2 regions of the Vallitalea longa genome follow, and region 2 is predicted to be linked to the other one. Evidence: riboswitches for the same ligand, from Rfam matches in the RefSeq annotation. Region 2 holds a riboswitch; the other holds the start of a gene.
What was found. Region 2 has a riboswitch for glycine ahead of gcvT (glycine cleavage system aminomethyltransferase GcvT). Riboswitches for the same ligand answer to the same signal wherever they lie in the genome.

Region 1: another riboswitch for glycine. It lies ahead of QMG30_RS03840 (alanine/glycine:cation symporter family protein); the one in region 2 lies ahead of gcvT (glycine cleavage system aminomethyltransferase GcvT).

Annotation. Positions count from the first base shown of each region.
Region 1 is NZ_BRLB01000001.1:899,288-904,310, reverse strand. It holds gene QMG30_RS03855 (GNAT family N-acetyltransferase) at 1-293, shown strand, start outside; gene QMG30_RS03850 (nitroreductase family protein) at 384-1,019, opposite strand; gene QMG30_RS03845 (hypothetical protein) at 1,314-1,970, shown strand; glycine riboswitch at 2,090-2,185, shown strand; gene QMG30_RS03840 (alanine/glycine:cation symporter family protein) at 2,523-3,881, shown strand; gene QMG30_RS03835 (glycosyl hydrolase family 18 protein) at 4,339-5,023, shown strand, end outside.
Region 2 is NZ_BRLB01000004.1:155,551-160,573, reverse strand. It holds gene gcvPA (aminomethyl-transferring glycine dehydrogenase subunit GcvPA) at 1-908, opposite strand, end outside; gene gcvH (glycine cleavage system protein GcvH) at 930-1,307, opposite strand; gene gcvT (glycine cleavage system aminomethyltransferase GcvT) at 1,407-2,513, opposite strand; glycine riboswitch at 2,693-2,776, opposite strand; glycine riboswitch at 2,777-2,878, opposite strand; gene QMG30_RS10100 (glycoside hydrolase family 38 N-terminal domain-containing protein) at 3,046-5,023, opposite strand, start outside.

The DNA of each region.
Region 1 (5,023 bases), on a different contig from region 2:
TTGGAAGTAAATTAGTGCAACAGATACAAGATAAGTATGAACAAAATAATATAATACTAGAAGTTGAACAACCAAACACACATGAAGCTGAGAAAAGAATAGAATTCTATTCAAAAAAAGGATTTAATCTTAACGACTATGAATATTATCAACCTGCATTTGATGATAACAAAAAAAGTGTACCTTTATTGATTATGTCCTATCCTTTGGCAATTAGCGAAGAGGAATTTTTTAATGTCAGGGATAAATTGTATAGTGAAGTATATGGTGTAGATAATAATATTGAACGTTAGACTAAAATCTATGTCCCTTCGTTTAATAGACAGACAACTATTCATCTGTCTAATACGAGGGGAAAATATGATGATAATTATTTATTTGTTTTATTCAATTATTGATAGAACCTCTTCAACAGGTTTTCTTCTTGGACTTTTAATTGGAAGACTAGGTACTCCAATAGGAACAATAGCTGCAAGGGAGAATCCTTCTTTTTGGAAATCAATTGCATCAGAAATTTCTTTTGCCGCATAATTACCGCTTGTCATCCAGCAAGTTCCATATCCCATTGCTGTAGCAGCTAGTGATAGATTTTCAATTAATGCACCTATACTTTGCATTTGAGGTGACATATCTATTAAATTGTAAATTTCTTGTTCCGATACATTTGCTTCTCTTAATTCATCAAGACCATTAGGTTTATACGAACTTGCATATACAAGTATTACAACAGGAGCATTCTGAAAAAGAGTAGCGAATCTAACAAATTTAGTAAAACTAACTTTTTGTTGTTCATCTTGTAATTTATCAGCTATTAGTTTGTTCTTATTTTCTATAGCTTTTGCCATTTCTTTTATTTTAGCTATATTCTTAACAATGACAAAATGCCAATTCTGAACATTCTTTGCAGAAGGACAATGTGTAGAAGCATCCAATATATTCTTTAAATCTTCCATATCAACTTTTTCATCAGTAAATTTTCTCACACTATGTCTATTATATATAAAATCGAGTTTGTTCATAAATAATACATTCCTTTCACATACCGAATAGAGTTAAATAATAATCTACATTATATAGTATATTACGTAATATGTATACGATATAAGTATAAAAATTAATGGGTATAGTATATATTTTTTTGTAGTATTGATAGATTTATTTATTAAAAAAAGCATATATAATATTAAAATTAATAAAATAATGTAATTTCAAAACAAAACAATTAATATATTTAGTATATTTGAAAAATTGAATAATATACATATAAGTGTTATAATTAGTATTATATTATGAATTATTGGAGGGTGTTAATTATGAAAAGCCGAGCAAAAAGCACATTAATCTATGCTTTATTTTTTGGAGGAATATGGGGTATTGCTGAAGCGACGCTAGGATACTTGTTGAATTTAAGTACCATTGGTATAAGTGGATGCATTATGTTTCCCATAGGATATGTTATTTTGCGTAAGGCGTATAAGCAGAGCAACAATGTTTCTGTAATTTTTTATTCAAGCTTGATAGCGGGTACTATAAAATTAGTCAATTTATTTATGCCTATTTCTCATCCTGTGAAAGTTATTAATCCAGCATTTGCAATAGTTCTTGAAGGACTTAGTGTTATGGCTTTAGTATCATGGAGTGTTAAGAAAAATAGGGAGATAGGATTTACTAGTGCACTTATAACAGGTTTTTCTTGGAGAATTATATATTTTATAGATGCAGTAATACTATATAATATTAATATTCCAGCAAGAATGATTGAAAAAGGACCAAAAGAATACATACTTAATTTCTTAATAATAAATAACCTAATTAATGCGGTAATTATAATGTTAGTAGTAAGAGCTGAAAAGAATGGCAAAACAATTAATATAAAAGGATCTTTCATCAAACCAGTAACAGCAGTATGTTCTTTCGTATTGGCTGTTTGTGTACAGATATTAATGACATATATAAAAACTAATAGTTAGTTAATGAAATAATTGTTAAAAATTAATTATTTACAAATTCATAAATACTGTTATAATATACTAGTACGAAAAATTTAATATGTTCGGATGAAGATTGCGGAAGTTAATCAACCGCATTTGGACGAACCTCTGGAGAGACTCTAAAAGAGCACCGAAGGGGAAAACTAATTGATACAATTAGTGAAACTCTCAGGTAAAAGGACAGAGGATATATTCATTATAGAATATATTTACAAACCAGAGGTCAAATCATATGATTTGACTTTTTTGATATTTATTTATTTTTGCTGTCCTATGATGCATTTACTTATTTATTAGTCATTTATTTTTAGAAATCTATTCTAAAGAAATTTCAATAGGTTATTGAAAGTTATGACTAGTCAATAGGTAGATCCATAATGGTACAGCTTATTTTTTTATTAGCTCAACTTTCTAACCTTTTATTTAGTACAATTAATTGAAGGGTTATAGGTTTGCAAAATAAAAAGATAGAAGAAACAACTATATTTTACTATATCAAGACATAAATTATATGGACGGAGGATAATATGGATGGATACGATGATTGAGATATTTAAAAAAATTGATGATGTGGTATGGGGACCACCATTACTTATATTACTAGTTGGAACAGGAATTTACCTAACTATTAGACTACGACTTATACAGATTTTCAAGTTGCCTCTTGCTTTAAAATATTTATTTAAAAAGGATAAGGACAATAAAGCCAAAGGAGATATTTCAAGTTTTGCGGCTCTGTGTACTGCTTTAGCTGCAACAATAGGTACTGGTAATATTGTTGGTGTCGCCACTGCAATGAAAGCAGGTGGACCAGGAGCACTTTTCTGGATGTGGATTGCTGCTTTTTTTGGTATGGCTACTAAATACTCGGAATCTTTATTAGCTGTTAAATACAGAGTGGTAGATAAAAATGGTCAAATGTCTGGTGGACCTATGTATTACATAGAAAAAGGACTCGGGAGTAAATTTCTAGCTAAGATGTTTGCTATATTCGGTATTGGAGTTGCTTTTTTCGGTATAGGTACTTTTACACAGATCAATTCTATAACTACTGCTGTAAAGTTAACATTTAATGTACCTATAGCAGTAACGGCTGTAATATTAACTATACTTGTAACTCTTGTTACTCTAGGTGGAATCAAAAGCATATCTGGTGTATGTGAATTTGTTGTTCCTTTTATGGCTGTTCTATACATCGTTGCATCTCTTTCAATAATCGTATTTAATATACAGGCGGTACCTGATGCGGTTTCACTAATCATTAAGAGTGCTTTTACGCCTGTGGCTGCAATGGGTGGCTTTTTGGGTGCAACAGTGAAGAAAGCAATACAAAACGGTATATCAAGAGGAGTATTTTCCAATGAATCAGGACTTGGTTCCGCTCCTATAGCAGCGGCTGCTGCCAAAACTGACTCTTGTGTCAAGCAAGGATTAATCTCTATGACAGGTACTTTCTTTGATACTATAATAATATGTACAATGACAGGTATATCTTTGGTTATGACAGGTGCGTTTAAGTCTGAGTTTGAAGGAGCAGAGATGACTAATCTGGCATTTGAACAAGGTCTGCCTATAGCAGGAGGAGAATTCATTTTAACTATTGGACTTATTTTCTTTGCTTTTACAACAATATTAGGATGGAATTATTATGGAGAAAGATGTACAGAATATCTTTTCGGAGTAAAAGGTATTGTGCCTTATAAATTGATTTTCATATGTTTGGTTGCTGTTGGTGCATTCCTTAAATTAGATTTGATATGGGTAATAGCTGATATTGTTAATGGATTAATGGCTATTCCTAACCTTATTGGTATTATTGGATTAAGCGGTGTCATAACTTATGAAACTAAAGAATATTTTAAGAAGCTGGAAATAAACAAAAATAGATAAATCACAGTAGAATCATTATATTAGGTAGGATTGTTTTAATAAATAAAACATTATTCTACCTTTTTTTATTAAATTAAATTACCATTTTCCTTCAAAATCTAATAAGGCGTAGCCTCTTTTATTCTTATGTATAAATGGAATAATATCTAAATAAGTGAAGTTGATAAGATGGACAATATTGTTCAAGAAAGAACAAGATTATCTTATAGTATTTATATACATGCTATGATAATATTTATATAACGAAATTGGAAAAAATTTACTCATCTAGATATTATCTTATTAATCATAATAATATTTTATTATTTATGTTAGTTTATCCAACATATATTCCTTTTGTTTTTTGGTAATCATCTATTAAAAAATGCTTATATTAAAACATGTCAATATAACATAACGGGCTTATATACAGACATTTTAATAAACATAATCAAAAAAAAGAGGAGGATGATTTATCATGAAGAAACACCATTTTCTAACGTTGATTTTGACAGCAGTATTACTTGTTACTACAATTTCATTTACTAGTTTACAAGCGCAAGAAATTAATGAATGGCAGGTTGGGGTTAGTTATAACACGGGAGATTTAGTTACTTATGACGGTACTGTTTATGAGTGCAGGCAACCTCATACCTCTCTAGCAGGATGGGAACCACCTAATGTTTTGGCACTTTGGTTACCAACTACAGATCCAGGTCCAGGTCCTGGTCCAGATCCCGATCCAGGTCAGGGACCTAATGATTTAGAGAGAGTTGTTGTAGGATATTGGCATAATTTTGATAATGGTTCAACAGTGATAAGGTTAAAAGATGTATCTGCGGATTTTAATGTAGTCAATGTAGCATTTGCAGAACCAGTAGGGGATACATATACAATGGCTTTTTCACCGTTTAATGCTACTGATGCAGAGTTTATATCAGATATAGAAAAATTGAAGGCGAGGGGAACTAAAGTACTGATTTCCATAGGAGGAAGTAACGGTACAGTTATTCTATCTGATAATAATGCTAAGCAAACTTTTGTAACAACTATGATTAATATTATTGAAACTTATGGATTTGATGGCATTGATATTGACCTAGAGGGTAGTTCTCTATCTCTAGATTCAGGTGATACGGATTTTACTAATCCAACAACTGCTA
Region 2 (5,023 bases):
CCATCTACATCTTCAGTTTCTCCTACTATTCTTCCAGGAAGTTTTCTCATTAATTTCTTAGTACACGAAATAAATCCTAGATAAGGTCCTCCAAAGTTCAATGGATTTCCTAGGCTCTGACCTTCACCCACTACTATATCAGCACCATATTCACCTGGACTTTTTAGAACAGCTAGTGATATGGGTTCAGCATTTACCATTAATAATCCTTTCGATTCATGTGTAATCTTTTCTACTTTACTTACATCTTCTATTATTCCAAAAAAGTTGGGATTTTGAATAATTACACATGCCACTTCTTTGTTCATTTTTTCCCTTAAATCATCTACATCTGTAACCCCATCTTTTTCTTCAATTTCAATAAGTTCTATTCCTTTGTATTTTGTATAAGTCTCAAGTACTTTTCTTGTTCCTGGACTTACAGTTCTAGATACAGCTACTTTATTTCGCCTAGTGCTTGCACAAGCCATAAATGCTCCTTCTGCTGTAGCGGTAGAACCATCGTATAACGAAGCATTAGAAACATCCATACCTGTCAATTCACATATCATACTTTGATATTCGAATATAGCTTGTAATGTACCTTGACTAATTTCAGCCTGATATGGTGTATAAGATGTATAGAATTCAGAACGAGATGTTATATGCTTGATAATTGATGGAATATAATGATCGTATGCACCCGCTCCAAGGAAACAAACTAATTCATCAGTACTTTTATTTTTCTTAGCGATATTATTCATATACTTACTTACTTCTAATTCACTCATTGGATTATTGATCTTGAGTAATTCTTTTAATCTAATGTCTTCTGGAATGTCACTAAACAGATCATCTATACTACGAAGCCCTATAACATCTAACATATTGTTAATATCTTCATCTGTGTGTGGTAAATATGGAAACATTCGGTGTACCCCCTTAATTGATTACTTATCGCAAAAGCTACTGTATTCTTTTGAATTCATAAGATTATTTATCTCTGTTTTATCACTTAATTTAATTTTACAAATATAATTAGTATATGGATCTTCATTTATCAATTCTGGTTCGTCTTCTAGATCTTCATTCACCTCAAGCACACTTCCACTTGCAGGCATATAGATATCCGAAGCTGCTTTTACAGATTCAACTACACTAAATGCATCTTCTTGGTTGAATTCATCATCAACTTCTGGTAGTTCAACATAAACTATCTGACCCATAGCATGTTGAGCATAATCAGTTACACCTATTAGAGCTGTATCATCTTCAACCTTAACCCATTCATGATTTTTTGTGTAAAAGTATTCCTCCATTATTTTCATTGTAATTCCTCCTATAATTTATTATTTTCAAATAATATGATAATTTTTCAACCTGTGTTTAAAGGCATATTTATTAGTAATAAACCAAGTTATTTAACCTTATTTTGAATAATTCTTTTTATAGAATTTCTTGCTCACTACTTTTGCTGAAACTTGTTTTTTTCTGATCTGTACTTTAATTTCTGTTCCCATTTTAGTGTAATCAATATCAACTATGCCAAGAGCTACAGATTTGCCAACTGATGGTGATTGATATCCTGTTGTAATAAATCCTATCTTTTCACCTTCGTTAGATAATATATCGTAACCATGTCTTGCGATACCTTTTCCAATCAACTCGATACCAATCAGTTTTCTTGATAGACCTTGTTCTTTTTGTCTAGCCAAAACTTCTTTTCCAACAAAATCAGTATCAAGCTTAACAAAATAGCCTAGAGAAGCTTCAAGAGGCGTGATATCCTTATCAATTTCATTACCATATAGTGGTAGAGCTACTTCGAATCTAAGAGTATCTCTTGATCCCAGACCAGCAGGTTTTAATCCCTCATCCTTTCCAGTCTTCATTATTACTTCCCATATATCAGCAATATTATCGAGAGAAGTATATATTTCAAAACCATCTTCTCCTGTATAACCAGTTCTTGACACAAGACATTTTTTATTATCAACCATGACATTGTCATCGAATGTAAAAAATTTAATATTGGATAGATCAGTTTCTGTCAATTTCTGAAGTATCATTTGGGCCTTTGGTCCTTGTAATGCTACTTCTGCTACATTGTCACTTATATTATTGATATCTACATCATAATTACCTTTTTGTTCTATCATCCAATTGAAATCTTGTTCTATATTACTTGCATTAATAACAAGTAAATAATCTTTACTGTTGTATTTATACACTAACAAATCATCGACAACACCGCCATCTTCATAACACATAAGTGTATACATGACACCATACTCAGAAATTACTTCTATATTGTTGGTAACTAAATTTTGTATGTACTTTTCGGCATCTTCTCCTTTAATTGCTACTTCACCCATATGACTTACATCAAACATTCCTGCATTAGTTCTAACAGCTTTATGTTCATCTAGAATGTTCTCATAATATAATGGAAGTTCAAAACCAGCAAAATCTACCATATTGCCATTATATTTCTTATGAATATCATATAAGGCTGTTCTTTTAATTTGTTCCATGTGTAAACCTCCCTTTTTTAATCAAAGCTATATTAGTATATAGACACATAATAATAAGTCTAGGAAATCATGTCTCTAATATCCAATTTATTATTTAACACAATTCCCTAGACTGGAAGGAAAGCAAGAAACAACTTTCCTTATATAATAAAAGGATAAGAAAGCACTTTAATATTATGCCGTCTTATCCTGTATATTTACCTGAGAGATTCTATCATAATAGATATTGCTCCTTCGGTGCTATAAAAGCTTTCCAGAATTCCTATCCAATTACGATCCTTTTGCCTGAAAGATTCTATAGAAATATGGCTAATTTCTATGTTGCTTCTTCGGCGCCTCATAATGGCCTCTCTCGTAATTTTCATATAGGACCAGATATTCAATTATACTATGTTAATATATACTAATATACATAATAATGGGTTAAATTGCTACTCATTATTTTATAGTTTCATATTAATGTATTATCTAAAATATTTCAAGTGTTTTTGCTAAATATATTTAGAAATATTAATAAAAACATATTAACCATTTAATCATTAATCATAAAAGTGATTATTCCATAACTTTCATCTTTCATTCTATTAAAGCTTTCTTGAGAATTACTTGTTTCAATAAGATAAAGAGTGTAACAATATTCTGTTATCCCTGATAAGTCCATTTTAAAATTTGTCTCCCATGTATTATTCATAATCCATGAGTACACATCTCTTTTATTGTTCTCTTCCTTATTATCACAAAGAACTATTGGATGATGTTTTAATTCTCCCATATAGATAAGAGGTGTGTCTTTAGTTTGAATCAAAATAATATTATCTTCAGATTCATATATTAATCCATTATCTACAAGATAATATTCCATACATGTACCTGGTATCTGATCAATACCCGGTCTCATAATAGCATCACTCTTATCAATATACATTGTGGCATTATGATTATTTAATGTTAGTGGAAGGTAAATACTTTCAATATCAGTAGATAATGTTTTAGCTATTTTATATTTAAAGTCTAATTTAGGTAATGTATTATATAGTTTAATAACCACTGAACTAAAATAAGTACCTTCTAATTCATAAACAAGTTCAATTGTGGTGAAAACTGCACCATTATCAATAATTTTGATATCAATTAATTTTCCAATATATTTTTCAGCATTCAATCCTCTTATGTTTCTACCTAAAAGTCTTCTATCTTCATATACATCTATTTTAACTGGCGTTTTCTCATAGATAGGAGTAAAGAATGCACTGTCTCCTTCTTTTAACATTTCTATTTGCTCAATCTTGTTATAAAAAGAAGTTACTCCTTTACCTATTTCATAAGATATCTTGAAATAATCATTTTCTATCTCATTAGGTAACTTATAGCTTACTGTGTCATAATCATTAACGATATCTTTTACTCTTTCTGCTCCAACATACGCTACTCTTGTATTGACTACTTCTTTTTTCTGAAGTACTTCTTCATAGCTATAGATTTTTACTTCATTAGCTTCAAAATTATCTACAAAACTGATTAAAACACCTCTTGGATGTGAAGATATCTGAGCTTCCATTTCCTGACTGGTTGATTCACAGATAACTTTTACTCCTTCATATTTCCATACTTCTATGTAGAATTCTACAACACTTCTACATTTTCTATTGGATGGATTAATTGCTTTAACCTTACCGTTCAAATCATAATAACGAAGTTTATCACCTTTTTTATGCATAATCTGATTAAGATTTTTGGCTGAAGCTTCATGGGCTTTAGATGCATAACTTATATTTCTGATGTCTAAATTCTGAACCATAGTATCATAAGGATTAGTAATTGTAGAAGAATGTCCCCAAGTATGTTCAGCATACAGTAACATATTATCTTCTGCTTCTCTTACTAATTCTTCTTTACATAACTCACCATTTTCATCTAATCTATCGCATAAATGATACATCCTCTGAGCTTCTTTATAATGTTTTACTGCATAGGGAGTACTACCTACTCCATTTGCCCACCAATCCGTTAAATCTCCAGTATATACTGGTGCATCTTTTACTTGGTCTTTAATTTTATTATAGAATTCTTGAACAGTTACCATTTCTAATCTGATCTCATCACCGTACACTTCATTAAAAGCCTTGATTGTTCTAATGATATCCGTATTTGGTGGTGCATTATCACTAAATACCCCCGACACACATGTAGGAATGAAATCATACTCATACCCATTTCCAGAACATTGATCCAGATAATTATCTATATTCAGTTTAAGAGTATCAATATGATTTTCAAGCTGTTTATTGCCAAAATAATTTTCTGTCATGAAATTAATGTTTTTGTTATAGATTATACCTAATGCATTACCTAGGTTATAGTGCTCACCACTAAATACCAATAATCTTTTACCTTCTTTATTTTCCCAATAATACGGTTTTTGATTTTGATAAAGAGGATACATTCCATGATGTGTATGAATATTAGTAAATAAAAATTCAATATTATTATCTAGCAATACATCAAATGTT